DNA from 2 places in the Nocardioides nitrophenolicus genome. Region 1 is predicted to be linked to the other one. Evidence: riboswitches for the same ligand, from Rfam matches in the RefSeq annotation. Region 1 holds a riboswitch; the other holds the start of a gene.

Region 1 (14,517 bases):
AGGTCGTCGAGGTCGTGTACGCCGACGTCGACGAGTCGCTGTGGGGCGCGGCGGAGTGGTCGGTGCGGGCCCAGCTGGCCTATCTCGCGGCGCGCTGAACGACGACGCCCCTCCGCGCCGGGCGCGGAGGGGCGTCGTCGAGTCGGGCGTCAGCGCGCGCGGCGCGACATCCGCTCCATGTCGAGGATCACGACCGAGCGCGGCTCGAGGCGCAGCCAGCCGCGCGAGGCGAAGTCGGCGAGCGCCTTGTTGACCGTCTCGCGGGAGGCGCCGACCAGCTGGGCGAGCTCCTCCTGGGTCAGGTCGTGGTGGACGTGGACGCCGTCGTCGGCGGTGCGGCCGAAGCGGTCGGCGAGGTCGAGCAGCGCCTTGGCGACGCGGCCCGGGACGTCGGAGAACACCAGGTCCGCGACGACGTCGTTGGCCTTGCGCAGCCGGGCGGCCAGCTGGGCCAGCAGGCCGCGGGCGACCGTCGGGCGGCCCTCGAGCCAGCGCAGCAGGTCCTCGTGGGACAGCGACGCGAACTCGGCGTCGGTCACGCAGGTCACCGTCGCCGAGCGCGGGCCCGGGTCGAACAGCGACAGCTCGCCGAACATCTGGCCGGGGCCCATGATCGCCAGCAGGTTCTCGCGCCCGTCGGAGGAGGTGCGGCCGAGCTTCACCTTGCCCTCGAGGACGACGTACAGCTTGTCGCCGCTGTCGCCCTCGTGGAACAGCACCTCCCCGCGGCGCAGCCGGGTCGTGGCCAAAGATGTGCGCAGCCCTGCCATCGCCTCGTCGTCGAGGGCACTGAACAGTGGCGCCTGACGGAGTACGTCGTTGTCCACGCTTCCTCCAAAGAACGTAAAACCCGGTCGGCGGCATCCTAGCCAGTGCTCGATCTCACACGTAACAGGACTCGCGAGTCTGGACTGTCCCACCCACACCGTAGGGTGGCGTGCGTGCGGCCGATCGACACCAGCGACGACACGTCGACCCAGCTCGTGCGGCGGGCGCGGAAGATCGACCGGGTGCTGGGGGAGACCTATCCCGACGCCAAGGCCGAGCTCGACTTCGACAACCCCTTCGAGTGCCTGGTCGTCACCGTGCTCTCGGCGCAGACCACCGACAAGCGGGTCAACGCGGTGCGGCCGACGCTGTTCGCGGCCTACCCCGACCCGGCGTCGATGGCGGCGGCCGACCGCGCTCACCTCGAGCAGATCGTCGGTCCGCTCGGCTTCTTCCGGGCCAAGACCGAGTCGCTGCTGAAGCTGAGCGCCGCCCTCGTCGAGCGCTACGACGGCCAGGTGCCCGCCCGGCTCGAGGACCTGGTGACCCTGCCCGGCGTCGGACGCAAGACCGCCAACGTCGTGCTCGGCAACGCCTTCGACCTTCCCGGGATCACCGTCGACACCCACTTCGGCCGGCTGGCCCGGCGGCTCGGGTTCACCGAGGAGACCGACCCGGTCAAGGTCGAGCACGCCGTCGGCGCGCTGTTCCCCAAGCGCGACTGGACCATGCTGTCCCACCACCTGATCTGGCACGGCCGCCGCCGCTGCCACGCCAAGAAGCCCGCCTGCGGTGCCTGCCCGGTCGCGCGCTGGTGCCCGTCGTACGGCACCGGTCCGACGGACCCGGTCGAGGCGGAGAAGCTGGTCCGCACCGAGGGTCCCAACTGATGCGTCGCCTGCCCGCCGTGCTGGTGGCGCTGGTGGCGGCCGGCGTCCTGCTGACCGGCTGCGACAGCGTCGCTCCGGCGGCCTTCGCGTGCAAGGTCGACCCGACCACGCCCGACCTGGTCAAGGACCGCGAGGCGGCCGGCATCGCCGACTGCAGCGCGCTGCCGACCGAGGCCGGCGCCACCGACCTGCCCGACATCACGCTCGACTGCCTCGGCAGCACCTCCTCGATCTCGCTCGCCGACGTGAAGGGCCCGGCGATCGTCAACTTCTGGTCGACGACCTGCGTGCCGTGCCGGGAGGAGATGCCGGTCCTGCAGCAGTTCCACGAGGCGTACGGAAGCCAGGTGCCGCTGCTCGGCGTCAACTACCTCGACACCTACCCCGGCGCGGCGATCGACTTCGCCCGGCTCAAGGGCGTCACCTACCCCTCGGCGGCCGACACCTGCGGCGACCTGCAGGAGAGCGACCTCATCCTCAAGGTGCTGCCCCAGTTCTTCTTCGTGCGTGCGGACGGCTCCTTCGAGCAGGTGGCGGGCGGCATCGACTCGCTCGACGAGGTCGTCGCGATGGTGAAGCAGAACCTCGGCATCGACCTCGCCGCGAAGGCGACGCCGTGACCGACCTGCCGTCCGACCTGCCCGACTGGCTGCGTCCGGTCGCCGAGGGCGCCCGCGCGATCAGCGGTAGCGACCTGAGCGCCTTCCTGCCGCCCAAGGACAAGCCGGTACGCCGCGGCGCGGTGCTGATGCTCTTCGGCGACCGCGACGTACTGCTGACCGAGCGGGCCCACGACATGCGCTCCCACCCCGGCCAGGTCTCCTTCCCGGGCGGCAGCATCGACCCGGGCGAGAGCGTGGTCGAGGCGGCGCTGCGCGAGGCCGACGAGGAGATCGGGGTCGACCCGGCCGGGGTCGAGGTCTTCGCGACGCTGCCCGAGCTGTGGCTGCCGCCGTCCAACTTCGCGGTGACGCCGGTGCTCGGCTGGTGGCGCGAGCCGGCGCCGATCCGGGTGGCCTCGCCGCAGGAGGTGCACGCCATCCACCGGGTGACCCTGGCCGACCTGTTCGCGCCGGAGCACCGGATCCAGGTCCGTCACCCCGGTGGCTGGACCGGGCCGGGCTTCCTGATCGGGCCCGACAAGGACGTGATCCTGTGGGGCTTCACGGGCGGGATCCTGACCCGTTTCTTCGACTTCCTCGGGTGGCTACCACCGGTGAGCGACCCCCCGGTGCATGATCTCCCCGACTACATGCTCGCCGAGCACGTCCGCCGGACGGCCGCCGCGGCAGCTGCCGACGAGGAGCCGGGGGACGGCATGGACATCCTGGAGCCCAACGAGTGAACCTCCTCGACTGGCTGCTCGTCGTCCTCGTCGCGGCGTACGCGCTGTCCGGCTACTGGCAGGGCTTCATCACCGGGGCGTTCGCGACGATCGGCCTGCTGTCGGGTGGTCTCGGCGGCATCCTGCTCGCCCCGGTGGCGCTGAGCAGCTTCGAGCCGTCGCTGGCGGTCTCGCTGGGCGCGCTGTTCATCGTGATCCTGTGCGCGTCGCTGGGCCAGGCCCTGCTCCAGTACGCCGGCGCCCGGGTCCGCGAGCGGATCACCTGGCAGCCCGCGCGGGCGCTCGACGCGGTGGGGGGCGCCCTGCTCAGCGGACTCGCCGTCCTGCTCGTCGCGTGGGCTCTCGGCGTGGCGATCTCCGGCACCCGGATCGGTCCCGTCACCTCGATGGTGCGCAGCTCCGTGGTGCTCTCGAAGGTCAACACGGTGCTGCCGGAGACGGCGCCCAACGCCCTGCAGGCGTTCAACAACGTGGTCGGCACCGGCTTCTTCCCGCGCTACCTCGAGCCGTTCGCGCCCGAGCGGATCGTCGAGGTCGCGCCGGGGCCGGCGGACCTGCCCGGCACCGACGCGGTCAAGGCGACCCGGAGCAGCGTGGTCAAGATCCGCGGTGCCAACGACTGCGGCCGCGGGGTCGAGGGCACCGGCTTCGTGTTCGCCCCCGACCGGGTGATGACCAACGCCCACGTCGTGGCCGGCGTCGACGACCCCGAGGTCAGCATCGGCGGCGGCACCGAGCTGGCCCGGGTCGTGCTCTACGACCGCAAGCTCGACATCGCCGTCCTCGCCCTCGAGACCGACGACGCCCCGGTGCTGAAGTTCGACACCGCCGTCGGCGCGGAGGACCCGGTGGCCATCGTGGGCTACCCCCAGGACGGGCCGTTCGACGTCCAGACCGGCCGGGTCCGCGCGATGCAGAACCTGCGCTCGCCCGACATCTACGGCAACGGCACGGTCGTGCGCGAGGTCTACTCCCTGCGCGGCCTGGTCCGCCCCGGCAACTCCGGTGGCCCGATCGTCACGCCGCGGGGCAAGGTCGCGGGCGTGGTGTTCGCCGCGTCGGTGACCGACCCCGAGACCGGGTACGCGCTCACCGCCGAGCAGGTGCAGGCCAGCGCCCGTGCCGGCAGCGGCCCGGGGTCCGACGACGCCGAGGTCGACACGGGGGAGTGCGCGTCCTGAGTCGCGGGGGTGGGGTGCAGGAATCGCCGGTCGACCGGTGGTTCCTGCACTTGTCGGGTTCTTCCTGCACTTGTCGGGCGTTGCAACGCCCGTCCAGTGACAGTTTCACCGGTCGACCGGCGATTCCCGCACCCCCGACCCCCGCATCCACCCCTCACCCGCCTCCGCCATAGTTGGCGCCATGACCGACACCTTCGTGCGCTACGAGTACGCCGCCGGCGTCGCCCGGATCACCCTCGCCGACGGCGAGCGCGGCAACCCGATCCACCCGGGCTCGGTCGCGCAGCTCCACGACGCCGTCCGGGCCGCCCACCGTGACGGCGCGCGGGTCGTCGTCCTGGCCGCCGAGGGCCGGTTCTTCTCGGTCGGTGGCGACCTCGGCGCCTTCGCCGGCGCCGACGACGTGGCCGGGTTCATCGACGACCTCGCCGAGGCGCTGCACCGGGTCGTCAGCGAGCTGGTCCGCTCCGACGCGATCGTGGTCAGCGCGGTCCAGGGCACCGCCGCCGGCGCGGGCTTCCCGCTCGCCGCGGCCGCCGACGTGGTCATCGCCGCCGACAACGTCAAGTTCAGCCTCGCCTACACCAAGGTCGGCCTCTCGCCCGACGGCGGCAGCTCGCTGCTGGTCAACACCCTCGGCCTGCACCGCGCGCTGCGGCTGGCCCTGCTCGGCGACCTGCTGACCGCCCAGGACGCGTACGACGCCGGGCTGGTCGCGCGCGTCGTACCCACCGACGAGCTGGCCGCCACCGTCGACCAGGTGGTCGAGGGGCTCGCGGCCGGGTCGGCCACCGCGAACGCCGCCGCCAAGCGGCTGCTGCGCGAGGTCGCCGCGCCCGCGCCGGAGGCCGCGCTGCGCAAGGAGACGCTCTCGATCCGCACCCTCGCCGTGAGCCCCGACGGGCGCGAGGGCGTGGCGGCGTTCGTCGGGAAGCGGGCGCCGGAGTTCAACGCCTGACGGTGCGGTGGTCGCCCGGTCGCCGTCGTATCTGACGAACGGGCTGGTCTTTCGCCGGTCTTCCAGCCCATTCGTCAGATGCGACGGAGGGACCCGACCCCGGGATCAGGCGGTCGCGTCGTGCCGGACCGGGCACCCGCCCCGCCCCGGGACGGGGAAGGTGCCGAGGTCGGCGAGGTCGAAGCCGTCGGGATAGCTCTTGATCCGCGGCAGGTCGGCGGTGTACGTCGGCACCCGGTTCGACGGGGTGTGCCGCAGCAGCCGGGCCCGGACCCGCATCGCACCCACGCTGAGCCGGCGGACCAGGGGGCCCGGGTCGGCGTACGCGAAGGCGTCGAGCAGCGGCTGGTCCATCAGGCCGCGGCTGAACAGCTCGACCGGCTTGCGCAGCGGGCGGGGGTAGAAGGTGGTGAGCAGGCGCAGCGTGGAGTCGGCGACCCGACGGCCCCCGGCGTCGAAGTCGAAGTGCGCGCGCTCGTAGTCGTCCATCAGGTGCATGAACTCGTCGTAGGTCTCGGGGATGTCCTTGATCCCCATGTGACGGCCGAGGGCGCGGTAGTAGTTGACGCTCGCACGCAGCTCGGTGTCGGTGAGCGAGCGCCAGCCGTAGTCGTCGAGCCAGCGCTTGGGCACGACGACGAAGGTCGAGAGCACGTAGCGGAAGTCGTCGTTGGAGATGTCGTACATCCGGTGCATCTGGTTGATCCGGCGCATCGCGGTCCTGCCGGCCTCGGAGTCGAAGCCGTGCACGAACGGGGCCTCGAGGAGGAGGGCGGTGTCGTCGTACCGCTTCTGGACGGCGCCGGTGAAGGCGCCGGTCTGGTCGAGGAGGCGGCCGATGCTCGGGACGGCGTAGGTGCGGAACAGCGCGAAGCTCAGCGCCTGGGTGAGATCCCAGGTGAACTCGTAGAGCGCCAGGTTCTGGTAGATCTCGACGTAGTCCGTCTCCGGGTCGAGCGATTCGTTGCGGTCCCGCCAGAGCGTCTTGGCCATGCTCCGGAGCCTAGAGCGGTCCGGAGAGCGGCAATAGATGACGAGTTCTCACTTTCTTCTCGCTTTTCTGGCCGGGGAATTTCTAGAACGTGTTCCATGTCGTCACTAGAGTGCGCCGGGTGAGCATCCCCGACGTCTTCGCCCCGGCCGACCTCGGCCCGGTCCGGCTGCGCAACCGCACGGTCAAGGCCGCCACCTTCGAGGGGCGTACGCCGGACGGCGTCGTCACCGACGAGCTGATCGCCTACCACCGGGCCCCGGCCGCCGGCGGCGTCGGGCTGACCACGGTCGCCTATCTCGCCGTGGCCCCCGAGGGGCGCACCCACCGGGAGCAGATCGTCGTGGGGGAGCGCACCCTGCCGGGGCTGAGCCGGCTCGCCGACGAGATCCACGCGACCGGCGCCGCGATCGCCGGTCAGGTCGGGCACGCCGGGCCGGTCGCCAACGGCCGCTCCAACGGCGTGCCCGCGATCGCGGCCAGCCGGATGCCGAGCCCGCTGTCGATGCAGATGATCCGCACGGCGTCCGAGCGGGACCTGACCCGCGTCACCCGTGCGTACGTCGACGCGGCCCGCACCCTGGTGCGGGCCGGGTTCGACGTGCTCGAGCTGCACATGGCGCACTCGTACCTGATCTCGTCCTTCCTCGCGCCCGGCCTCAACCGGCGCCGGGACCGGTGGGGTGGCCCGCTGGAGCGGCGGGCCCGGCTCGCGCGCCAGGTCGCCCGCGTCGTACGGGAGGAGGTCGGGGACGCCGTCGCGGTGACCGCGAAGGTGTCGGTCTCCGACGGCTTCGCCGGCGGGGTGACCACCGCGATGAGCGTCGAGCTCGCCCGGCTGCTGGAGGCGGACGGGCATCTCGACGCGCTGCAGCTCTCGGGTGGCTCGTCGCTGATGAACCCGATGTACCTGTTCCGCGGGGATGCCCCGGTCGCGGAGTTCGCCGCCACGATGCCGCCCCTGGTGAAGTGGGGGATGAGGACCCCGGCGGGTCGGGCCTTCTTGAAGCGCTACGCCTTCGAGGAGGCCTACTTCCGGCCGAAGGCGCTGGAGGTCCGGGCCGCGGTGGCGATGCCGCTGATGCTGCTCGGCGGCATCAACCGGGTCGAGACGATGCGGCAGGCGATGGCCGACGGCTTCGACTTCGTGGTCATGGGCCGGGCGCTGCTGCGCGAGCCGGACCTGGTCGACCGGCTGCGCGCCGGCGCGGCCGCGGGCGGGATCTGCATCCACTGCAACCGGTGCATGCCGACCATCTACTCCGGGACCCGGTGCCCCGAGTGGGCGCCGGGAGAGGCGATCCCGGCGCCCTGAGGCTCACTTGGTGGCGCAGTCCGTGCTGGCCTTGGTGATCACCTCGGTGGCCTTGGAGACCTCCTCGCTGGAGCCCTTGTCGTCGTCGACCATCTTGTTGAGCGTGTCGTCGGACAGGTCGGAGTCGACGACGGCCTTCGCGATGCAGTCGATGACGTCGTCGGTCACGGCCGACGAGCCGCCCGGGAGCTGGTCCTTGATCGCGTCGGCGACCTCGGACTGCGAGGGCCGGCCGCCGCCACCGCAGGCCGACAGGGCGACGGCGAGGAGGGCGGCGGTGGTCGCGAGCTTGATCTTCATGCGGAGTTTCTCCTGGGTCGATGCGTGCGGGCGCGCGGGTGTGCGCGCCCTCCGGTACGCCCGCATGCCCCGTTGTCGGGTGATCCAACCCCTTCCCAGAAACTAGAACTCGTTCTACATTGGCCCGCATGTCACAGGTCATCCCCGAGAAGCCGCTGCGGGTCGTCGTCTGGTCCACCGGCACGATCGGTCGGCACGCGATCGTGGGCGTCGACGCCCACCCCGACCTCGAGCTGGTCGGGGTGTGGACCTCGACGCCGGAGAAGCACGGCCAGGACGCGGGCCTGCTCGCCGGCCTGGACCGCGAGCTCGGGGTGAAGGCGACGACCGACCGCGACGAGCTGGTCGCGCTGCGTCCGGACTGCGTCGTGCACGGTGCGATGACCGACGACCGGGTCTTCGAGTCGATCGCCGACCTCACCGAGCTGATCCGCGACGGCGTCAACGTGGTGTCGTCGGGGCCCGTCATCCTGCTCCACCGTGCCGGCACCCTGCCCGACGAGATGATCGAGGCGATCGACGAGGCGGGTCGGCAGGGCAACGCCAGCCTGCACGTCAACGGCATCGACCCGGGCTTCGCGAACGACGTGCTGCCGCTCGTGCTGAGCTCGCTGTCCCAGCGCATCGACCACGTCACCGTCAGCGAGATCGCCGACTACTCGACGTACTACCAGCCGGTCGTGATGCGCGACCTCTTCGGCTTCGGGCAGCCGCTCGACGGGGCCACTCCGCTGCTGTGGGAGCCCGGCATCCTGACCACCGCGTGGGGACCGGTGGTCCGGGTGATCGCCTCCGGGCTCGGGGTGACCCTCGACGAGCCGCTGGTCGAGGAGGTCGACCGGCGGCCGGCCGAGCGGGCCGTGAGGACGGTGTCGTTGGACGTGGCGGAAGGCACCATGGGGGCCGTCCGCTTCCGCGTCATCGGCACCGTCGACGGGGTGCCGCGGATCACCCTCGAGCACGTCACGCGGACGGCGGCCGACCAGGTCCCGGAGTGGCCCACGCCGGCCGAGGGCGACGGCTGCTACCGGATCGAGATCACCGGGGAGCCGTGCATGAAGCTCGAGTTCACCCACCACGGCGAGCACGGCGACCACAACGTCTCCGGGATGATCGTCACCGCGCAGCGGCTGATCAACGCCATCCCGGCCGTCGTCGCCGCGCAGCCGGGCCTGGTCACCGCTCTCGACCTGCCGCTGGTCACCGGTCGCGGCCTGGTCGCGGGCACGAGCGCGCGGGAGCGGCGATGAGCATCCTGGACCGGTTCCGGCTGACCGACCACGTCGCCGTCGTCACCGGCGCCGGCCGGGGCATCGGCGCGGCCACCGCGCTCGCCCTGGCCGAGGCCGGCGCCGACGTCGTCATCTCCTCACGCACCGAGGCCCAGCTCGAGGAGGTCGCGGCGCGGATCGAGGACGCCGGACGCCGGGCTCTCGTCGTACCCGCCAACCTCGCGCACACCGACGAGGTCGCCGCCCTCGCCCAGCACGCGTACGACGAGTTCGGCCGGCTCGACGTCGTCGTCAACAACGTCGGCGGCACCATCCCGAATGCCTTCCTCGACACCGACGTGGCCTATCTCGAGGAGGCCTTCCACTTCAACGTCGCCACCGCGCACGCACTGAGCCGGGCCGCCGTGCCGCTGATGCTGAGGTCGGCGGGGGAGGGGCGGCAGAAGTCGATCACGTCCATCTCCTCCGCGATGGGGCGGCTGGCCGGTCGCGGCTATCTCGCCTACGGCACCGCCAAGGCCGCGCTCGCGCACTGGTCGCGGCTGGCCGCCACCGACCTCAACCCGGAGATCCGGGTCAACGGCGTCTTCGTCGGCTCGGTGATGACCAGCGCGCTGGAGTTCGTCGCCGGCGTACCGGAGATGAAGAGCCAGCTGGAGGAGGCGACGCCGCTCGGCCGGATCGGGGAGGCCGAGGACATCGCCGCCGCGGTCGTCTATCTCGCCTCGCCCGCGGGCAAGTACGTCACCGGCAAGCTGCTCGAGGTCGACGGCGGCATCCAGGAGCCGAACCTCGACCTCCGGCTACCCGATCTGCGACCGGATGTGAACGACTCCTAGAGTGCGTTCATGAGCACTGGAGGGATCCCCACCGGACACGCCGTCTCGCCGGACTCGGGCCGGCACTGGGCCGACGAGGGCGCGTGGGAGGTCGCCGAGGGCGTCTACCGGGTCCCGCTGCCGCTCCCGATGGACGCGCTCAAGGCGATCAACGTCTACGTCGTCCAGGGCGACGATGGGCTCACCCTGATCGACGGCGGCTGGTCGATCCCCGTTGCGCGGCAGCTGCTCGACCGGTCGCTGCGCTCGATCGGCTCGGGCTTCGGCGACATCAAGCGCTTCCTGGTCACCCACGTGCATCGCGACCACTTCACGCTGGCGACCGTCCTCGGCCACGAGTACGGCGCCGACGTCGCCCTGGGCGAGGGCGAGCGACCGGCCTTGGACCTGCTCAACCGCGCCAGCGCCGACGGACTCGACGAGAGCCCCTTCCTCGACGTCCTGCGCACCGCCGGCGCCGCGGAGATCGCGGACGAGTGGGCGGCCGGCCCGCGCGACCTGCCGCAGGCCGTGGACTGGGCCTACCCCGACACCTGGCTCGACGGCGACCTCACCCTCGACATCGGCCGGCGCCGCCTCGACGCCGTGCACACCCCCGGCCACACCCCCGGTCACTACGTCTTCGCCGACCAGGCCGAGGGCGTGCTGTTCTCCGGCGACCACGTGCTGCCCACGATCACCCCGTCGATCGGCTTCACGGTGCCGCCCTCGGACCAGCCCCTCGGACATTTCATGGCCTCGCTGGCCCGGGTCCGCGAGCTGCCCGACCTGCGCATCCTGCCCGCGCACGGGCCGGTCGCACCGTCGTCGTACCAGCGCGTCGACGAGCTGCTCGAGCACCACGAGCACCGGCTCGACCTGTGCCTGACCTCGCTGAAGGAGCGCGGCACCGCCACCTCCCTCGTCGTGGCCAAGGACCTGGGCTGGACCCGGCACGAGCGGGCCTTCGCCGAGCTCGACGTCTTCAGCCAGGGGATGGCCGCGATGGAGACCAAGGCGCACCTCGACCTGTTGGTCGCGCGGGGCCAGGCGAGCGCCGAGGACCTGGCTGACGGGGTCGTCTACCGCGCGTCCTGACCCGGAGCGGAGGATCTGTCGGGGGGTCGTGTCATCGTCTGCTCAGATCGTCCTGCTGGAGACGCTGACAGCCCGCGGGTGCCGCTCGGCTCCTCTAAGCCCCTATAAGTCGCGCCACTTATAGGGACTTAGAGATTCCGCGGGTGGGCGGCGCGCGGCAGGCGGCGCCACCCGCGGAATCTCTTGGAGAAGGAGTGCCATGTCCGCCTCAGCGCGAGACTCGCTCGACAGCCCTTATCAGCCGGGGTTCGGCGCGCGTCCCGTGGTGCTGGTCGGCCGTGACCAACAACTGGGGCGCGCCGCGGCGACCCTCACCAGGGTTGCCAACTCCGGCACGTCAGCGCCGTCCGCGATGGTGCTCACCGGAGCTCGCGGCCTCGGCAAGACGGTCACCCTCGGGGTCATCGGTGACGATGCCCTCGCCCGCCGGTTCGTCACGGTGGCGGTGACTCTCGATCGGGTCTCCGACAACGTCCAACTTCTCGCGGGCGGGCTTGCTGAGGCGATCGCGCCGCTCGAGGTCGACGCCCAGCGCGGTGTGGGCGAGATGTGGAAGCGCTTCCGCGACCGGCTGGGCACTCTTGCGATCGAGGTCAACGCTGGTGTCGTGAAGGTGTCCGCTACCGCCGACCCCGTCGCTCGGCGCACGACGACCCCTGACGTCGTGATGGCGGCCGCCTCCTTCACCGAGCGCTTCGACTATCGCGATCTCGGCCGCCTCGACGATGGAGCTGCCGCGCGCGCCCTCCTCGAGCCGTCGCTGGGTCTCGGCGTGACCTGGGCTGAGTCCGCGGCGGTGGCTGTCATCCGCGAGGCCGGTGGCTCGCCCTACTTGATCCAGTACCTCGGCGACGAGACCTGGCTCCATGCGCAGCCCGGCGCCGGCTCTCGGGTCGAGCCAGCCCACGCCCGTGCTGGGATCGACGACGTCCGGCGCAGCCTCGCCACTGGCATGTTCCGCGGCCGTTGGAACAAGGCCACGCCGGCCGAACGACTCCTGCTGATCGCTCTGGCCCAGGTCATGGCTCCCGACGGCGTCGCCACCTCCCGGCATGTCACCGCGCTGCTCGACCGGACGACGCCGCAGCTCAGCACCGCCCGCAAGTCTCTCATCGACAAGGGCATCATCGAGTCTGCCGGCACGGGCCTGCTGCGCTTCACCATCCAGGGCTTCGCCGAGTTCGTCCGTGAGCACGTCGACGCGCCCTGGTACGGCGCCCGGCTCGCGGCCGGCGAGCAGGTCGACCTGACCGCGGTCCGCCGCCCCGAGCTCCCGGCCGTGGGCGCGGGGCGTGAGGCGCGCATGGTGGCCACCCGCGACCGGTCCGCGGGCAGTCACTAGACTGACCGGGTCAGACAGGGGAGCACCACGGGGTGCTGAGAGTGCGGCGCGGGCCGCAGACCCTCCGAACCTGATCCGGTTAGCACCGGCGAAGGGAGTCAACCGATGCGTACGCGCATGCTCACCGGCCGCCTCACCCTGGTGGCCCTCGCCACCACCGTCCTCGCCAGCGGCTGCTCGCTGATCGGCACCGAGAGCGAGGGAGAGCAGGACGCCGACAAGACGGTCACCCTGGTGACCCACGAGTCGTTCGCGGTGCCCGAGGAGCTGGTGAGGGCATTCGAGAAGGACACCGGCTACCACCTGAAGATCAGCAAGCTCGAGGACGCCGGCGCGCTCACCAACGAGCTGGTGCTCACCAAGGCGAACCCGGTCGGCGACGTGGTCTTCGGCGTCGACAACACCTTCGCCACCCGCGCGCTCGACGAGGGCGTGTTCGCCGGCTACGCGCCCACGCTGCCCGACGGCGCCGCGGCCTTCGAGCTCGCCGGCGACGAGGACGACGCGCTGACGCCCGTCGACACCGGCAACGTCTGCGTCAACGTCGACGACGCCTGGTTCGCGGCCAAGGGCATCACGGCGCCCAAGAGCCTCGACGACCTCACCAAGCCCGCGTACCGCGACCTCTTCGTGATCCCGGGCGCGAGCACCAGCTCGCCCGGCCTGGCCTTCCTGCTGGCGACGATCGCGACGTACGGCGCCGACTGGCCGTCGTACTGGACCCGGCTGGTCGACAACGGCGCCAAGGTCGTCAAGGGCTGGTCGGACGCCTACTACACCGACTTCACCTTCTCCGGCGGCGACCGGCCGATCGTGGTGTCCTACGACTCCTCGCCGGCGTTCACGCTCGACGAGGCCGGCGACGCGACGACGACCAGCGCGCTGCTCGACGGCTGCTTCCAGCAGGTCGAGTACGCCGGCGTGCTGAGTGGCGAGGACACCAACACCGCCGGCGCGCACGCCGTGATCGACTGGCTGCTGTCGCCCGAGGTCCAGGCCGCGCTGCCCGAGTCGATGTACGTCTTCCCGGTCGACTCCTCCGTCGAGCTGCCCGCCGACTGGGCGCGCTTCGCGAAGCGGCCCGAGTCCACCGAGCAGGTCGCGCCGGCCGAGATCACCGAGCAGCGCAAGGCATGGCTGGAGCAATGGACGGAGATCGTGTCGCGCTAGGCAGTTCGAGAATGGCCCGACGACTGGCACTGGGACTGCTCGCCGCGGTCCCGGTCGCCGTCGTCGCCGTGTTCTTCGTGCTGCCCGTCGGAGCGATGCTGCATCGCGGGGTCTGGCCGGCGGGCTCGTTCGACCCGGGAGCGGTGCTCGACGTGCTGCGCCGGCCGCGGACGGGGCGGGTGCTGTGGTTCACCGTGTGGACGAGCACCGTCGCGACCACGCTCGCGGTGCTGCTCGGCCTGCCGACGGCGTACGTGCTGCACCGGCTGCGCTTCCCCGGGCGCACCCTGGTCCGGACGGCGCTGCTCGTGCCGTTCGTGCTGCCGACGGTGGTCGTCGGCCTCGCGGTGCGGGAGCTGATCTCGTCGTCGGGGCCGCTGGGCTTCCTCGACCTCGACGGCACGCCGGCCGCGATCCTGATCGGCCTGGTCTTCTTCAATGTCGCCGTCGTGATCCGCACCGTCGGCGTGGCCTGGGAGGGGCTGGACCGCCGCCCCGCGGAGGCCGCGGCGGCGCTGGGCGCGACGCCCGCCCAGGTGTTCCGCACGGTCACCCTGCCCGCGCTGCGACCGGCGATCGTGTCGGCGGCGAGCGTGGTCTTCCTGTTCTGCGCGACGGCCTTCGGGGTGGTCCTGGTGCTCGGAGGGGTGCGCTACTCGTCGGTCGAGACCGAGATCTACCTGCTCACCGCCGACCTGCTCGACCTGCCCGCCGCGGCCGCGCTCTCGCTCGTGCAGATGCTGGCGGTCGTCGCGCTGCTGGTCGTTGTCGGCCGGCTGCGCGCCGTGCCCGACCCGACGGTCCGCCGGGTCGCCGCCGCTCCGGTCCGCCCCCGGCCGCGCGACCTCCCCGCCCTCGCCGTGACCGGGCTGGCTCTGGTGCTGGTGGCCGCGCCGGTGGTGGCCCTGCTGCTCGGCTCGGTACGACGCGACGGCGCGTGGACCCTCGCCTACTACCGCGCGCTCGGCGGCTCGGCCGAGGGCCTGCTGCAGGTGTCGGTCACCCACGCCCTGGCCGCCAGCCTGCGGATCGCGGCCGACGCCACCTGGATGTCGCTCACCCTCGGCCTGATCGTCGCCTTCGTGTTGACCCGCAAGGTCCGCTCGCGG
Region 2 (14,517 bases), 820 kb from region 1:
CATCTGGAGCAAGGTCAACATCGACCTGGTCGAACAGCTGCGCGCCGAGGGCCGGATGCAGCCCTCCGGCCTGGCGATCTGGGAGCAGCGGCGCCGCGACGTCGCGCCCTACACCCACGAGGTCGACGGCGAGCTGGTCCTGCCCGACGCGTACGCCGACCGGCTGGCCGCCTCCCCCGCCGCCACCGCCTTCTGGGAGGCCGCGACCCGCACCTACCGCCGGATCTGCATCAACTGGGTGACCACCGCCAAGCAGGAGGCGACCCGCGACCGGCGGATGGCCCAGCTGGTCGAGGACTCCGCCGCGGGGCGGCTGATCCCGAGCCAGCGCTACGGCGAGATCCCGAAGTGGGTGGAGCGGGCGGCCGCCGCGGCGGCGGCGGCCGGCTGATCCGGGACATGCCTGAAGCCCCGCAGCCGGCTGGGCAGCGGGGTCCGGGGCTCGGTCGCTAGGCGTCGGGCGCGGGGATCGGGTGGGTGCCGCGGTAGTCCACGCGGAACCGGAACCCGGCCGGGCTGGTCCACACATAGGTCGCCGGGTCCGGGATGTCGTAGCACCAGCGGGAGTGGGTCTTGGCGCGATGGTGACGGCGACACAGCGGAACCAGGTTGCACGGACACGTCGGCCCACCCTGGTCGTGGGGTGTGGCGTGGTCGAGGTCGCACCGGGTCGCAGGGCGGGTGCAGTGGGGGAACCGGCAGGTCGGATCGCGCAGAGCGACCTGGGCGCGGTGGCGGTCGGGGATCTCGTAGGAGTCGACCGGCACGTGGTCGGCCAGGTCGATCACCGGCCGCACGATGATCGTGGTGTCACGGGTCTGGAGCCATTCATGGACCTGAGCGGTGGTGACCGGGCAGCGACCCTCGTCCCACCGTGCGACCGGGTTGGCCCCGGCCAGGCTGGTGTCGGTGACGTGCACGTTCAACACCACGTTGCGGCCCGGGACGGTCGCGACCACCGCACCGGTGTCGGGGTCGGGGATGAGCAGGTCGAGCGCCAGATCCTGGCGGGCCAGCTCGGCGGCAGCCTTGGACCGGCGCACGTCCAACGAGGAGTCATCGCCGAGCCGGCCCAACACCTCGGCCCGGCGGGCGACCGCGAGGTCGAGGTCGCGCCCGTCGGCGGCATCCAGCAGTGCGTCGAGGTGGACCAGCCCGTGCTGGTCGACCTCACCCACATCGAAGCGACGCTGGTCGGCAGCGCCCTTGCGGTCGGCTTCGGCCCGCTCGGGGTCGAACCGGAGCGTCGCTTCGGCGACGAGGCGTTCGAGCTGGGCCCACCCGACCCCGGAGGCGTCGTAGAGCTGTCGGTCCACGAATCCCGCCGCCTCAGCGCTCAGAGCGTGGGTGAGGTCGGCGATGCGTTCGGCGCGCCAGGGCGCCAGCCGGCCGGCCAGGACCGCGGCGTAGACCCGGGGCAGCCGCCACGCGCAGGCGAGGACGCGTCCGACATAGGCCCGGCCACCGTCGGGGGTGCGGCCCAGGACGGCGACGAGCTCCATCAGCGCGAACTCACTGACCAGCGGCGCACCGTCGCCCGCGATCGGGACACCGGTGTCGAGGAAGCCCCCGGCGATCGTCGCCGCGCCCTCGGGGCCGGTGATGATGTGGTCGCTACCCCAGGCGGCGATGTCCTCCCACTCCTCGATCACCAGCGCGTTGCGGGAACGGATCCGCTCACCCACCCGCGACAGCAGAGCTGCTGTCGCACGGGGCTGGGTTCCGAGATCCATGACCGGATGCTCTCACCAGGGTCCGACACAAAGCCGGGCCCTGGTGAGAGCGGGACGTCAGCTCAACGGGCGGGCTCGACGTACACCGACGCCCCCAGCTCCAGGAACTCCGCCGACTTCTGCGCCATCCCGTCGGCGGCGAACCGCTCCCGCACGTCCTGGCTGATCCGCATCGAGCAGAACTTCGGCCCGCACATCGAGCAGAAGTGCGCGGTCTTGGCGTTCTCGGCGGGCAGCGTCTCGTCGTGGAACGACTCGGCGGTGACCGGGTCGAGCGAGAGCGCGAACTGGTCGCGCCAGCGGAACTCGAAGCGCGCCTTCGACAGGGCGTCGTCCCAGTCCCGGGCGCCGGGGTGGCCCTTGGCGACGTCGGCGGCGTGCGCGGCGAGCTTGTAGGTGATCACGCCGGTCTTCACGTCGTCGCGGTCGGGCAGGCCGAGGTGCTCCTTGGGGGTGACGTAGCAGAGCATCGCGGTGCCGTGCATGGCGATGGTGGCGGCACCGATCGCGGAGGTGATGTGGTCGTAGCCGGGTGCGACGTCGGTGGCGAGCGGCCCGAGCGTGTAGAACGGCGCGCCGTGGCACCAGTCCTGCTGGAGCCGGACGTTCTCCTCGACCAGGTGCAGCGGGACGTGGCCGGGCCCCTCCACCATCACCTGGACGTCGTACTTCCATGCGCGCTGCGTCAGCTCCGCGAGCGTGCGCAGCTCGGAGAGCTGGGCCTCGTCGTTGGCGTCGGCGGTCGAACCGGGGCGCAGCCCGTCGCCGAGGGAGAACGAGACGTCGTACTGGCGGAAGATCTCGCAGAGCTCGTCGAAGTGCGTGTAGAGGAAGTTCTCCTCGTGGTGGGCGAGGCACCAGCCGGCCATGATCGACCCGCCCCGGCTGACGATCCCGGTCACCCGGTTCGCGGTGAGGGGCACGTAGCGCAGGAGTACGCCGGCGTGGATGGTCATGTAGTCGACGCCCTGCTCGCACTGCTCGATGACGGTGTCGCGGAAGATCTCCCAGGTCAGCCGGTCCGCCTCGCCGTCGACCTTCTCGAGCGCCTGATAGATCGGCACGGTGCCGATCGGGACGGGCGAGTTGCGGATGATCCACTCCCGCGTCGTGTGGATGTCCTCGCCGGTACTGAGGTCCATCACCGTGTCGGCGCCCCAGGTGATCGCGTGGGTGAGCTTGTCGACCTCCTCGGCGATGGACGACGTCACGGCTGAGTTGCCGATGTTGGCGTTGATCTTCACCAGGAACCGCCTGCCGATGATCATCGGCTCGGACTCCGGGTGGTTGACGTTGGCCGGGATGATCGCGCGGCCGGCGGCGACCTCGCTGCGGACCAGCTCGACGTCGCAGCCCTCGCGGAGGGCGACATAGCGCATCTCCTCGGTGACGATCCCGGCGCGGGCATAGGCCAGCTGGGTCACGTTCGCGCCGCGCAGCGGCCGTCGCCTCGCGCCGCGCCACTCATCGCGGGCCGCGCCGCGCCGGATCGCGCTGCGCCCGTTGTCGACGAGCTGGGTGGCGCGCCCGTCGTACGCCGTGGTGTCGGCGCGGGCGGCGATCCAGCCCGCCCGCAGGGCCGGCAGGCCGACCTCGGGGTCCGAGCCGGGGCCCGAGGTGCAGTAGCGGTCGAAGGTCTCGCCGTTGGTCAGCGCGACCCGGGTGAACGGCACGGCCAGCTCGCCGGTCTCGTCGCTCTTGAGGATCCTGGTGTGGGCGGGGTGGACGGTCATCGGGGCTCTCCTTCGGTGGGGGTGTGCAGGTGGGCGACCGGGCCCCGGCCGCGGCCGAGGGTCCAGTCCTTGCTGAGCTGGAGCTGGCGGGCGACGAAGGCGTCGGCGCGGGCGGCGGCGGTGGCGAGGTCGGCGCCGTGGGCGAGATGGGCGGCGAGTGCCGCGGAGTGGGTGCAGCCGGTGCCGTGGTCGTTGGTCGTCGCGATGTCGCCGCCCCGGGTGACCAGCACCCGGCCGCCGGGCCGGCCCAGCGCCTCGAACTCCTCCTCGTTGGGCGTGGCGACGGTGGCGACCGGCAGCAGCACGTCGCGATAGGCGGCCACGACCTCGGCCGGCGCGAGCACCGCGCCCGACGTCGCCACGATCACCGGGTCGACGACGAGCAGGCGGTCGGCGCACCGCTCGGCGACCAGGCGCACCACCTCGGGCGTGGCCAGCATCCCGGTCTTCACCGCGACCGGCGCGAGGTCCTCGAGCACCGCGTCGAGCTGGGCGGCGACCACCGCGACCGGCACCGGATGGATCGCCCGCACCCCCGTCGTGTCCTGCGCGGTGACCGCCGTGACCACGCATGCGCCGTGGACGCCGAGCGCGGCGAAGGTCGCGAGGTCGGCGGCGATGCCGGCCCCGCCGCTGGAGTCGGTTCCGGCGATGGTGAGGACGACCGGCGGGCTCATCGCACTGCCTCGACCAGCGCCGCGACCACCGCCGCCGGGTCGGGAGCCCGCATCACCGCGCCCATCACGGCGACGCCGTAGGCGCCGGAGTCCCGCGCCCGTGCGGCGTTCTCGGGCGTGACCCCGCCGAGCGCGTAGACCGGCAGCGGTGCCGCGGCGAAGGCCGATGGGTGGAGCGGCGGTCCGTAGCCGGGCTTGCTCGCCGTCGGCGCGTACGGCGACAGCGTGGCCCACCACGCCCCGTCGGCCGCCGCCCGCTCCAGGTCGGCCCGGCTGTGGCAGGAGCGTCCCCAGCGGGTCGCGACCACGGGGACCGGGGCACCGGCCGGGAGGTGCACGCCGCCGCAGCCCGGCACGGCGCGGTGCGCGGCGACCACCTCCAGCCCGCGGCCGCGCGCGTGGTCGGCGAGCGCGGCCCGCTCCCCGTCCGGCAGGTCCGGCTCGCGGAGGAGCACGGTGCGCAGCCCGCCGTCGGCGGCCGCGCTGATCACGTCGCACAGCGAGCGTCCCGAGGGCAGCTGGCCGCGGTCGGTCAGCAGCACCACCCGGCGGCTCACGAGATCAGCCCCAGCACCGGGCTCGACGCGCGGGCCCCGGCCCGGCGCGGCACCCGGCCGGCGCCGTACGCGAGCCGGCCCGCCTCGACCGCCAGCCGCAGCGCCGCGGCCATGGCGACCGGGTCCTCGGCCCGGGTCACCGCCGTGGCGGCGAGCACGGCGTCGCAGCCCAGCTCCATGGCGAGGGCGGCGTCGCTCGCCGTGCCCACGCCCGCGTCGAGGACCACGGGTACGTCGACCGCGGCCCGCACCGCCGCGATCGCGTGCGGGTTGAGGACGCCCAGGCCCGAGCCGATGGGTGAGCCGAGCGGCATCACGGCCGCGCAGCCGACGTCGACCAGCCGGCGGGCCAGGACCGGGTCGTCGGTCGTGTAGGGCAGCACCACGAAGCCGCGCCGGACCAGCTCCTCGGCCGCGTCGAGCAGCTCGACCGCGTCGGGCAGTAGCGAGGTCTCGTCGCCGATCACCTCCAGCTTCACCCAGTCGGTGCCGAGCGCCTCGCGGGCCAGCTCGGCGGTCAGCACCGCCTCGCGGGCCGACAGGCAGCCGGCGGTGTTGGGCAGCAGCCGCACCCCGGCGTCGCGGAGGGCGGCGAGCAGGCCGCCCTCCGCGAGGGAGGAGGTCCTGCGGATCGAGACGGTGACCAGGCCGGGTCGCGCGGCCGCCAGCACCGGCTCGACGAGCGCGGTCCGGGGCAGCCCACCCGTGCCGAGCAGCAGCCGCGAGGACAGCGGCTCGCCGGCGATCACGAGCGGGGTGCTCATCCGCCCTGCACCGCCGTCACGAGCTCGACCACATCACCGTCGGCCAGCCGCCGCGACGACCAGCCGCCGCGCGGGACGACCTCCTCGTTGACGGCGACCGCGATCCCGTGGGGGCGGGCGGCGCCGAGCCGGAGCTCCAGCAGGTCGGCGACGGTCGCCGCGTCGACGGCGACCGGCTCTCCATTGCAGGTGATGGTCAGGGTCATGGTTCTCCTCCGAAGGTGCGACGGGGATCGAGGCACGGCTCGACGTGACCGGTCTCGAGGTGGTCGGCGACCAGCCGCGCGGTCAGCGGCGCCAGCAGGACGCCGTGCCGGTAGTGGCCGGCGGCGAGCACCACCCCGGCGACGCCGGCGGGGCCCACCAGCGGCAGGCCGTCGGCCGTGGCGGGACGGTCGCGGGCGGTGCCCTCGACCAGCTCGGCGCGGTCCAGCGCGGGCCACAGCGCCCGCCCGGCGGCCAGCAGCCGCAGCGCTCCCCCGGCGCTCACCACCGGCGGTCCGGCGTGCGCCTCCGAGGTCGCGCCGAGCACCACCCGGCCGTCGCCACGCGGGACCAGGTAGACGGCCTCGCCGCCCACCCAGCCGCGGACGGTACGACGGGGCGGGTCGTCGGAGCGCAGCCGCAGGATCTCCCCGCGCACGCCGGACACCAGCCCGCGCCACGGCTCGGGCAGCGCGGTCCCGGTGGCGACGACGGTCGCCTCGGCGTCCGGCCGTGGCGTCCCGCGCAGCTCCACCCGCGCCAGCAGGGCCGCACAGACCGCGCGCGGGTCCACGCTCGCCTCCTCCGGCAGCAGCGCGCCGCCGGCGACCCGCGCCAGCGACGGCTCCGCGGAGCGGACGCCGGCCCGTCCCAGCAGCTCGACGCGATGTCCGTGCCGGTGCAGCAGCGCGGCCTGCCGCTCGACCTGCTGGAGGTCACCGGCGTCGTAGCCGGCCAGGAGGGTCCCGGTCCGGCGCAGCTCGACGCCGAGGCGCGCCGCCAGCGCGGGCCACAGCCGCAGGGAGGCGAGGCCGAGCCGCAGCAGCTCCTCCTCGCCGTGCCAGACCTCCGCGGCCGGACTGAGCATCCCCGCGGCGGCGTACGACGCTCCGCCGACCGGGTCGGGGTCCACGACGACGACGTCGAGGCCGCGCCGGCCGAGCTCCTCGGCGACCGTCAGCCCGACGATCCCGGCGCCCAGGACGTCGACCCGCATCAGCCGACCGCCGCGACGAGCTCCTTCGCTGCCAGCAGGGGATCCGGTTGTCGCCAGATCGCGCCGATCGCCGCCACGCCGGCGGCACCGGCCGCGCGCACCTCGCCGGCGGTCGCCGCCGTGATGCCGCCGATCGCGACCAGCGGCAGCACTCCGGCCGCCTCGCTCACCGCGGGCACGCCCAGCGGGCCGGGCAGTCCCCGCTTCGAGGCGGAGGCGAAGACCGGCCCGAAGCCGGCGTAGTCGGCCCCAGCATCCGCGGCGGCGGCGACCTCCGCGCGGGAGCGACAGGTGGCGCCCACCAGCAGCGCCGGAGCCAGCCGGCGGGCGTCGGCGACGGCCAGGTCGTCGGCGCCGAGGTGCACCCCGTCGGCGTCCGCGGCGAGCGCGACGTCGAGCCGGTCGTTGACCACGACCAGGGCGCCCGCCGGGCGCACGGCCGCGACCACCGACCGGGCCAGCGCGACCAGCGCGCCGGTGGCCAGGGACTTCGCCCGGACCTGGAAGCCGTCGACCCCGGCGTCGGCCAGGGCGGGCAGCAGGGAGAGGTCGTCGCGTTGCGAGACCAGGCAGAAGAGGTGAGGCGTCATCGTTTCCGTTCCTTCGCCGGCATGATCCGGATCAGGTGTGACGGTCGGAGCGGCTCCAGCTCCCTCTCAGCCCGCTGCCGCGGACTCCCGTGGGTTGTCGGCCGCGACGTTAGCACCCTCGTGCGTCGTGAGGTAGCGCCGCACCGCCAGGGCGGCCGCGCGACCCGCCCGGTTGCCGCCGATCGTGCTGGCCGAGGGGCCGTAGCCGACCAGCTGCACCCGGGGGTCCCGGACGGCGGTCGTGGCGGTCTGAACGTCGGCGCCGCTCTGCAGCAGCGCGATCCCGCCCCGCTCGCTGCGCAGGTGGAGCGGCGCGAGGTGGGCGACGGCGGGCCGGAAGCCGGTGGCCCACAAGATCACGTCGGCCCGCTCGAAGGACCCGTCCGCCCAGCGCACGCCGTCGGGCTCGATCCGCGCGAACATGTCGCGGCGCCGCTCGTAGACGCCGAGGCGGGCCGCCTCCTGCTCCTGGGGGCGCAGTGCCAGGCCGGTGACGCTGACGACGCTCGCGGGCGGCAGCCCCTCGCGGACCCGCTCCTGGACCAGGCCGATGGCGTGCCGGCCGACGTTCTCGTCGAAGTCGTCGCGCCACACCGGTGGCCGCCGGGTCACCCAGACCACCTCGGTGAGCGGCGCGAGCTCGCCGAGGAACTGCACGGCCGAGGCGCCGCCGCCGACCACGACGACCCGCTTGCCGCGGAAGTGCTCGGGGCCGGGGTAGTCGGCGGTGTGCAGCTGCTCGCCGAGGAAGGTCGCGGCGCCCGGGTAGGCGGGCACGAACGGCCGGGTCCAGGTGCCGGTGGCGTTGACCAGGGTGCGCGCGGTCCAGGTCCGCTCCCCCGCGTGGACCACCAGCAGCCCGCCCTCGTCGGTGACCCGGTCCACCCGCACCGGCCGGACCACGGGCAGCCGGTGGTCGTCCTCGTAGCGGCCGAACCACGCGGGCACCACCACATTGGCCCGCTCGCGCGAGTCGCCGGGAGCCGGTGCGTCCGGCAGGTCCGCGACACCGTGCACGTCGTGCATCGACAGCGAGTCCCACCGGTGCTGCCAGGCGCCGCCGGGACCGGGGTTGGCGTCCAGGAGCACGTGGTCGATGCCGAGCCGGGTCAGGTGGAAGGACGCCGACAGGCCGGCCTGGCCGGCGCCGATGACCACCGCGTCGTAGACGTGCACGCCGGCAAAACCACCGTTCCGGTGCGGATATGCCCCGCGGCGTGACATTGTGAGTGATTCTTCGTTAAAACCTCACGGAAATCACCACCTCGGCTCGCTCGGCGTGCCCGGATGGTGGTTTCCTTGGGGGGACATCCGAATACCGTCATCACACGAATGGGAATGGGGTCCCGTGAACGTGCGCAAGTTCGTCTCCTTCTTTGCCTTCGCCTTGGCAGGCGCGGGGCTGGTCGCCGTTCCGGCACCCGCGGCGCAGGCCGCCGACCCGGTCTACTGGTCCTACGCCGCCAGCACCGGCGCGACGTACGTCAAGGTCCTCGACGGTGTCGTCCAGTCCGACCTGACCGCGCAGTCCGGTGTCACCGGCGGCGCGAAGTCCAGCAGCTCCAAGAACAGCACCGCCGCCGTCAACGTGCTCAACCTCGCCCAGCTCGGCGCGGTCGAGACCAAGACCGACGCGGTCGTCTCCCAGGTCCTCGGCCAGCCGCAGACCACGCTCAAGTCGTGGGCGCGGGTGGCCAATGTCAGCCTGCTCGGCGGCCTGATCACCGCCGACGCGCTCGAGACCACCGTCAGCACCACCGGTCGGGCCGACGGCAACGGCTCGGCGACGGCCAACCACAAGCTGGCCAACATCAAGATCGCCGGCGCCAAGCTGCCGCTCAACATCCCCAAGAACTACGCGGTCACCATCCCCGGCATCGCCAGCGTGACCCTCAACTACACCCTGCACGGCAAGGTCGAGCAGCCCGAGGGCGACCTGATCGGCACCATGAGCTGGGCCGTCGGCGTGACCCTGCTGCAGCCCTTCGGCGGCTACTCCGCCGGCGTCACGCTGCTGGTCAACCCGGTCAACCAGTACCTCTCCGAGGTCCAGCCCTCCTCCGGCGCCGGCCTGTTCGGCACCGCCTACGGCAGCCGGGTCCAGGCCAACGTCTCCGACGCCGTCACCGTCGTCAGCGACCCGACGGCCCGGGTGATCACGCCCTTCGGCTCGAGCAACGGCCAGACCAAGACCAACTCGACGCTCGCGGTCCGGGTGCCCGGCATCCTGACCACCGGCGCGATCTCCTCGACCACGAACTCGACGAAGGACGCCTTCGGCAACGCCGAGATCACCAACACCAACCGCACCGCCGGCATCGACCTGCTCGGCGGCCTGGTCAAGGCCACCGCGGTCAAGGTGACCGCCCACGGCAAGCTCGCCGACGGGCAGTGGACCTCCGACATGAAGCTGGAGCTGGTCAACCTCGTCATCGCGGGTCAGCGGATCCCGATCGACGTCGCGCCCAACACCATCCTCAACATCGCCGGGCTCGGCCAGGTCGCGATCAACCTGCAGCAGACCGACACCAGCGTCGGCTACCAGAACATGATCACCGCGGTGAAGGTCACCCTCGACACCGCCCAGGCCGGCCTGCCGGTGGGCGCGGTGATCGAGCTCGGCGTGGCCTACACGGGCATCGTCCCGCCGGCCGCCTGAGCAGTCGCACGCACGACCGTCGAGGGGTCGGGTCGCCATCAGGCGGCCCGGCCCCTCGGCCGTTGCGGAACGGCGATATCCTCGGTAGCCGTGGCTGAAGCTGAGTTCCGTTACTCCGACCTGCTCCCCACCGGCAAGGACGACACGCCCTACCGGTTGATCACCACCGACGGCGTCGAGACCGTCGAAGGACCGGACGGCCGGACCTTCCTCAAGGTCTCCCCCGAGGCGATCCAGCAGCTCACCGCCGAGGCGATGCACGACATCAGCCACTTCCTGCGCCCGGCGCACCTCGCCCAGCTGCGCAAGATCATCGACGACCCCGAGGCCTCGGGCAACGACCGCTTCGTGGCGCTCGACCTGCTCAAGAACGTCAACATCTCCGCGGGCGGCGTGCTCCCGATGTGCCAGGACACCGGCACCGCGATCGTGATGGGCAAGAAGTCCGAGGGCGTGCTCACCGGTGCCGACGACGCCGAGTGGATCTCGCGCGGGGTCTACGACGCCTACACCAAGCTCAACCTGCGCTACAGCCAGCTCGCCCCGCTCACGACGTACGACGAGAAGAACACCGGCTCCAACCTGCCGGCCCAGATCGAGCTCTACTCCACGCCGGGCGCCGACGGGAAGTCGCCGGAGTACAAGTTCCTCTTCATGGCCAAGGGCGGCGGCTCGGCCAACAAGTCGTTCCTGTTCCAGGAGACGAAGGCGATCCTCAACCCCAAGCGGATGCTGGAGTTCCTCGACGAGAAGATCCGCTCGCTCGGCACGGCCGCGTGCCCGCCGTACCACCTCGCCGTGGTGATCGGCGGCACCAGCGCGGAGTTCGCGCTCAAGACCGCGAAGTACGCCAGCGCGCACTACCTCGACAACCTCCCCACCGAGGGCTCGATGGACGCCCACGGCTTCCGCGACCTCGAGCTCGAGGAGGAGGTCTTCAAGCTGACCCAGTCCTTCGGCATCGGCGCGCAGTTCGGCGGCAAGTACTTCTGCCACGACGTGCGGGTCGTCCGGCTCCCTCGCCACGGCGCCTCCTGTCCCGTCGCGATCGCGGTGTCCTGCTCCGCCGACCGCCAGGCGCTCGGCAAGATCACCGCGGAGGGCGTCTTCCTCGAGCAGCTCGAGACCGACCCGGCGCAGTACATGCCCGACGCCGGTGTCGCCGAGGACATCTCCGGCGGCGAGGTCGTCAAGGTCGACCTCAACCGGCCGATGAGCGAGATCCTGGCCCAGCTCTCGTCGTACCCGGTCAAGACGCGGCTCTCCCTCACCGGCCCGCTCGTCGTGGCGCGCGACATCGCGCACGCCAAGATCCAGGAGCGCCTCGACGCCGGCGAGGAGATGCCCGACTACCTCAAGAACCACCCGGTCTACTACGCCGGCCCGGCCAAGACCCCCGAGGGCATGGCCTCCGGCTCGTTCGGCCCCACCACCGCCGGCCGGATGGACTCCTACGTGAAGTCCTTCCAGGCCGCCGGCGGCTCGATGGTCATGCTCGCCAAGGGCAACCGCTCCAAGCAGGTCACCGAGGCGTGCGGGGAGTACGGCGGCTTCTACCTCGGCTCCATCGGCGGCCCCGCCGCGCGGCTCGCCCAGGACTGCATCAAGAGCCAGGAGGTCATCGAGTACCCCGAGCTCGGCATGGAGGCGGTCTGGAAGATCGAGGTCGAGGACTTCCCGGCCTTCATCGTCGTCGACGACAAGGGCAACGACTTCTTCACCGACCCGGGCGGCGCGGTGACCGTGCCGATCACCGGCATCCGGGTGCGCTCGGCCGAATAGCCGCCGGGTAGCCCGCCCTGCCCCGGGTACCGCCGGGGCATGGCTGTCACCGCGTTCCAGGACCTCCCGCTCGCCGACCGCGACCGCTCGTGGGACGGCGACGCCGCCGAGAAGCGCGTGCGCCGCTGGGCGGGCGCGGAGGACGAGCCCAACGAGAAGTACCGCGACGCCCACGTCTGGTACGACGCGGACGCGAAGGACAACTTCACCGCCTACAAGCTGCTCATCGCCGATGTCGTCGACGACCGGCTGGTCGCCGTCCCCCGAGGCGTGATGGCGGCCGGCAACGTGCTGCAGGGCGCCCGGGGCGGCGTCGACCTGCCCGACAAGGACGTCGACCGGGTCAAGAGCCACCTGGCGAAGTACTACCACAAGCTGGACGACACCGCGCCCTGGGACGAGGACTGAGCGGGAACCCTGGAGCAGTGCGAGCCGTTCACCAGGCATGCGCTGCCCCATCGACGAGACCACGCTGGTGATGAGCGAGCGGAACGGCATCGAGATCGACTACTGCCCCCAGTGCCGGGGCGTGTGGCTGGACCGCGGCGAGCTCGACAAGATCATCGACCGCTCCGTCGGCCTTCCCCAGCCCACCGCGGCCCCGCAGCCGCAACAGCCGCAGTACGACGGCTACCGCGAGCCTCGCCAGCAGCAGGGCTACTCCAAGAAGCGCAAGCGCGAGTCCTGGCTCAGCGAGCTCTTCGACTGAGCGCGGCCCAGGGGGGCGCGCAGTACGGTCGGAGGGTGAGCACTCCCGGCTTCCGCACCGAGCACGACTCCATGGGCGACGTCCTCGTCCCCGCCGACGCCCTGTGGCGCGCCCAGACCCAGCGCGCGGTCGAGAACTTCCCGATCAGCGGCACCCCGATCGAGCCGGCCCTGATCCACGCCCTCGGCCACGTCAAGGCGGCCGCCGCGAGCGCCAACGCCGCGCTCGGCGTACTCGACGCCGAGGTCGCCGACGCGATCGCCACGGCCGCCCGCACGGTCGCCGCCGGCGAGCACGACGACCAGTTCCCCATCGACGTCTTCCAGACCGGCTCCGGCACCAGCTCCAACATGAACGCCAACGAGGTGATCGCCTCGCTCTGCGCCCGGGCCGGCGTCACCGCCCACCCCAACGACCACGTCAACGCGAGCCAGTCGAGCAATGACACCTTCCCGACCGCGATCCACGTCGCCGCCGCGCTGGCCGTCACCGGCGAGCTGGTGCCGGCGCTCGAGCGGCTCGCGGCGTCCTTCGAGGCCAAGGCCGAGGAGTTCGCCGGCCTGGTGAAGTCCGGGCGCACCCACCTGATGGACGCGACCCCGGTGACGCTCGGGCAGGAGCTCGGCGGCTACGCCGCCACCCTCCGGTACGGCGTGGAGCGGCTCGCCGCCGTCCTGCCCCGGGTGCGGGAGCTCCCCCTCGGCGGCACGGCCGTCGGGACCGGCATCAACACCCCGCCCGGCTTCGCCGCCGCCGCGATCGCGGCGCTGGCCGAGGCGACCGGCCAGGAGTTCACCGAGGCGCGCAACCACTTCGAGGCCCAGGGCACCCGGGACTCGCTGGTCGAGCTGTCCGGCGTCCTCAGGACGATCGCGGTCGGGCTCACCAAGATCTGCAACGACCTGCGCTGGATGGGCTCGGGCCCGACCACCGGCCTCGCCGAGATCCACCTGCCCGACCTCCAGCCGGGCTCCTCGATCATGCCCGGCAAGGTCAACCCGGTGCTGCCGGAGGCGACGCTGATGGTCTGCATGCAGGTGATCGGCAACGACGCCGCCGTCACCGCGGCCGGCGCGAGCGGCAGCTTCGAGCTCAACGTCGCGATGCCGGTCCTGGCCCGCAACGTCCTCGAGTCGGTCCGGCTGCTCGCCGCCGCCTCCCGCACCCTCGCCGAGCGCTGCGTCGACGGCATCACCGCCGACGCCGACCGGATGCTGCGCTACGCCGCCTCGTCGCCGTCGGTGGTCACGCCGCTCAACAAGTACCTCGGCTACGAGGCGGCCGCCACGATCGCCAAGCAGGCGCTCGCCACCGGCAGCACCATCCGCGAGACCGTGCTCGCGCTCGGGTACGTCGAGCGCGGCGAGCTTACCCTCGAGCAGCTCGACGCCGCCCTCGACCTGCCGTCGATGACCCACCCCTGAGGGCCGGTCGGCGGATTCATCACGGGATGTAGGCGAATGGCCGCTTCTGTAGCGGAGTTCCGCTACAGAAGCTCGCACTCACCTACATCCCGTGATGAATCCGTATCCCCCCCACCAACGCCGTCCTCAGCCGCGCCGGCGCCCGGTCAGGGCCGCGGCCGCGATCACGGCGACCGCCGCGACCACGACCTGCCACAGGTGGCGGATCCAGTCGATGCCGTTGGTCGCGTTGTCCCAGGTGGCCTCGTGGCCGTCGAACGGCTTGTTGTTGTGCCCGAACAGCCCCCAGTACAAGAAGCTGCCGACCAGCATGCCGACGATGCCGCACAGCACGGTCAGCCAGAACGGGAACTTCGCGCGGTCACCGGGCGCCACGGCCTTGCCGATGACTCCGATGATCGCGCCGCCGACGATCGTCACGATGATGGTCCACAGCATGGCGCTCTCCTCCGGTCACACGGGGCACCCGAGCCCCGTCCCTCTGCATCATGCACCCGGAAGGGCGCCGCGCCGCCGGATCCGGGGACGTCGGCGTGGCGCGCGGCACGAGCGACGCGCTCGCGCCAGCCGGCTCAATACCAGCCGTGGGACTCGCTGTGTCCCCAGGCGCCGCAGGGGCTGCCGTAGCGGGCCTTGATGTAGCCGAGGCCCCACCTGATCTGGGTGGCCGGGTTGGTGGCCCAGTCGG

Evidence for each region. Region 1 has a riboswitch for thiamine pyrophosphate ahead of JOD66_RS15470 (thiamine ABC transporter substrate-binding protein). Riboswitches for the same ligand answer to the same signal wherever they lie in the genome.
Region 2: another riboswitch for thiamine pyrophosphate. It lies ahead of thiE (thiamine phosphate synthase); the one in region 1 lies ahead of JOD66_RS15470 (thiamine ABC transporter substrate-binding protein).

What each region holds. Positions count from the first base shown of each region.
Region 1 covers NZ_JAFBBY010000001.1:3,160,372-3,174,888, forward strand. Annotated here, with positions in the region: gene JOD66_RS15400 (MBL fold metallo-hydrolase) at 1-98, shown strand, start outside; gene JOD66_RS15405 (Crp/Fnr family transcriptional regulator) at 150-827, opposite strand; gene nth (endonuclease III) at 942-1,658, shown strand; gene JOD66_RS15415 (TlpA disulfide reductase family protein) at 1,658-2,278, shown strand; gene JOD66_RS15420 (NUDIX hydrolase) at 2,275-3,003, shown strand; gene JOD66_RS15425 (MarP family serine protease) at 3,000-4,184, shown strand; gene JOD66_RS15430 (enoyl-CoA hydratase/isomerase family protein) at 4,366-5,142, shown strand; gene JOD66_RS15435 (oxygenase MpaB family protein) at 5,248-6,135, opposite strand; gene JOD66_RS15440 (oxidoreductase) at 6,255-7,448, shown strand; gene JOD66_RS15445 (hypothetical protein) at 7,452-7,748, opposite strand; gene JOD66_RS15450 (NAD(P)H-dependent amine dehydrogenase family protein) at 7,877-8,998, shown strand; gene JOD66_RS15455 (SDR family oxidoreductase) at 8,995-9,819, shown strand; gene JOD66_RS15460 (MBL fold metallo-hydrolase) at 9,829-10,896, shown strand; gene JOD66_RS15465 (DUF8462 domain-containing protein) at 11,096-12,238, shown strand; TPP riboswitch at 12,245-12,352, shown strand; gene JOD66_RS15470 (thiamine ABC transporter substrate-binding protein) at 12,344-13,408, shown strand; gene JOD66_RS15475 (ABC transporter permease) at 13,420-14,517, shown strand, end outside.
Region 2 covers NZ_JAFBBY010000001.1:3,981,241-3,995,757, reverse strand. Annotated here, with positions in the region: gene JOD66_RS19345 (YdeI/OmpD-associated family protein) at 1-391, shown strand, start outside; gene JOD66_RS19340 (HNH endonuclease signature motif containing protein) at 450-1,733, opposite strand; gene thiC (phosphomethylpyrimidine synthase ThiC) at 1,796-3,466, opposite strand; gene thiD (bifunctional hydroxymethylpyrimidine kinase/phosphomethylpyrimidine kinase) at 3,463-4,143, opposite strand; gene JOD66_RS19325 (thiamine phosphate synthase) at 4,140-4,700, opposite strand; gene JOD66_RS19320 (thiazole synthase) at 4,697-5,464, opposite strand; gene thiS (sulfur carrier protein ThiS) at 5,461-5,670, opposite strand; gene JOD66_RS19310 (FAD-dependent oxidoreductase) at 5,667-6,665, opposite strand; gene thiE (thiamine phosphate synthase) at 6,665-7,255, opposite strand; TPP riboswitch at 7,247-7,356, opposite strand; gene JOD66_RS19300 (FAD-dependent oxidoreductase) at 7,322-8,431, opposite strand; gene JOD66_RS19295 (choice-of-anchor P family protein) at 8,604-9,914, shown strand; gene JOD66_RS19290 (fumarate hydratase) at 10,005-11,696, shown strand; gene JOD66_RS19285 (hypothetical protein) at 11,736-12,104, shown strand; gene JOD66_RS19280 (TFIIB-type zinc ribbon-containing protein) at 12,142-12,405, shown strand; gene JOD66_RS19275 (class II fumarate hydratase) at 12,441-13,829, shown strand; gene JOD66_RS19270 (GlsB/YeaQ/YmgE family stress response membrane protein) at 13,956-14,267, opposite strand; gene JOD66_RS19265 (aggregation-promoting factor C-terminal-like domain-containing protein) at 14,402-14,517, opposite strand, start outside.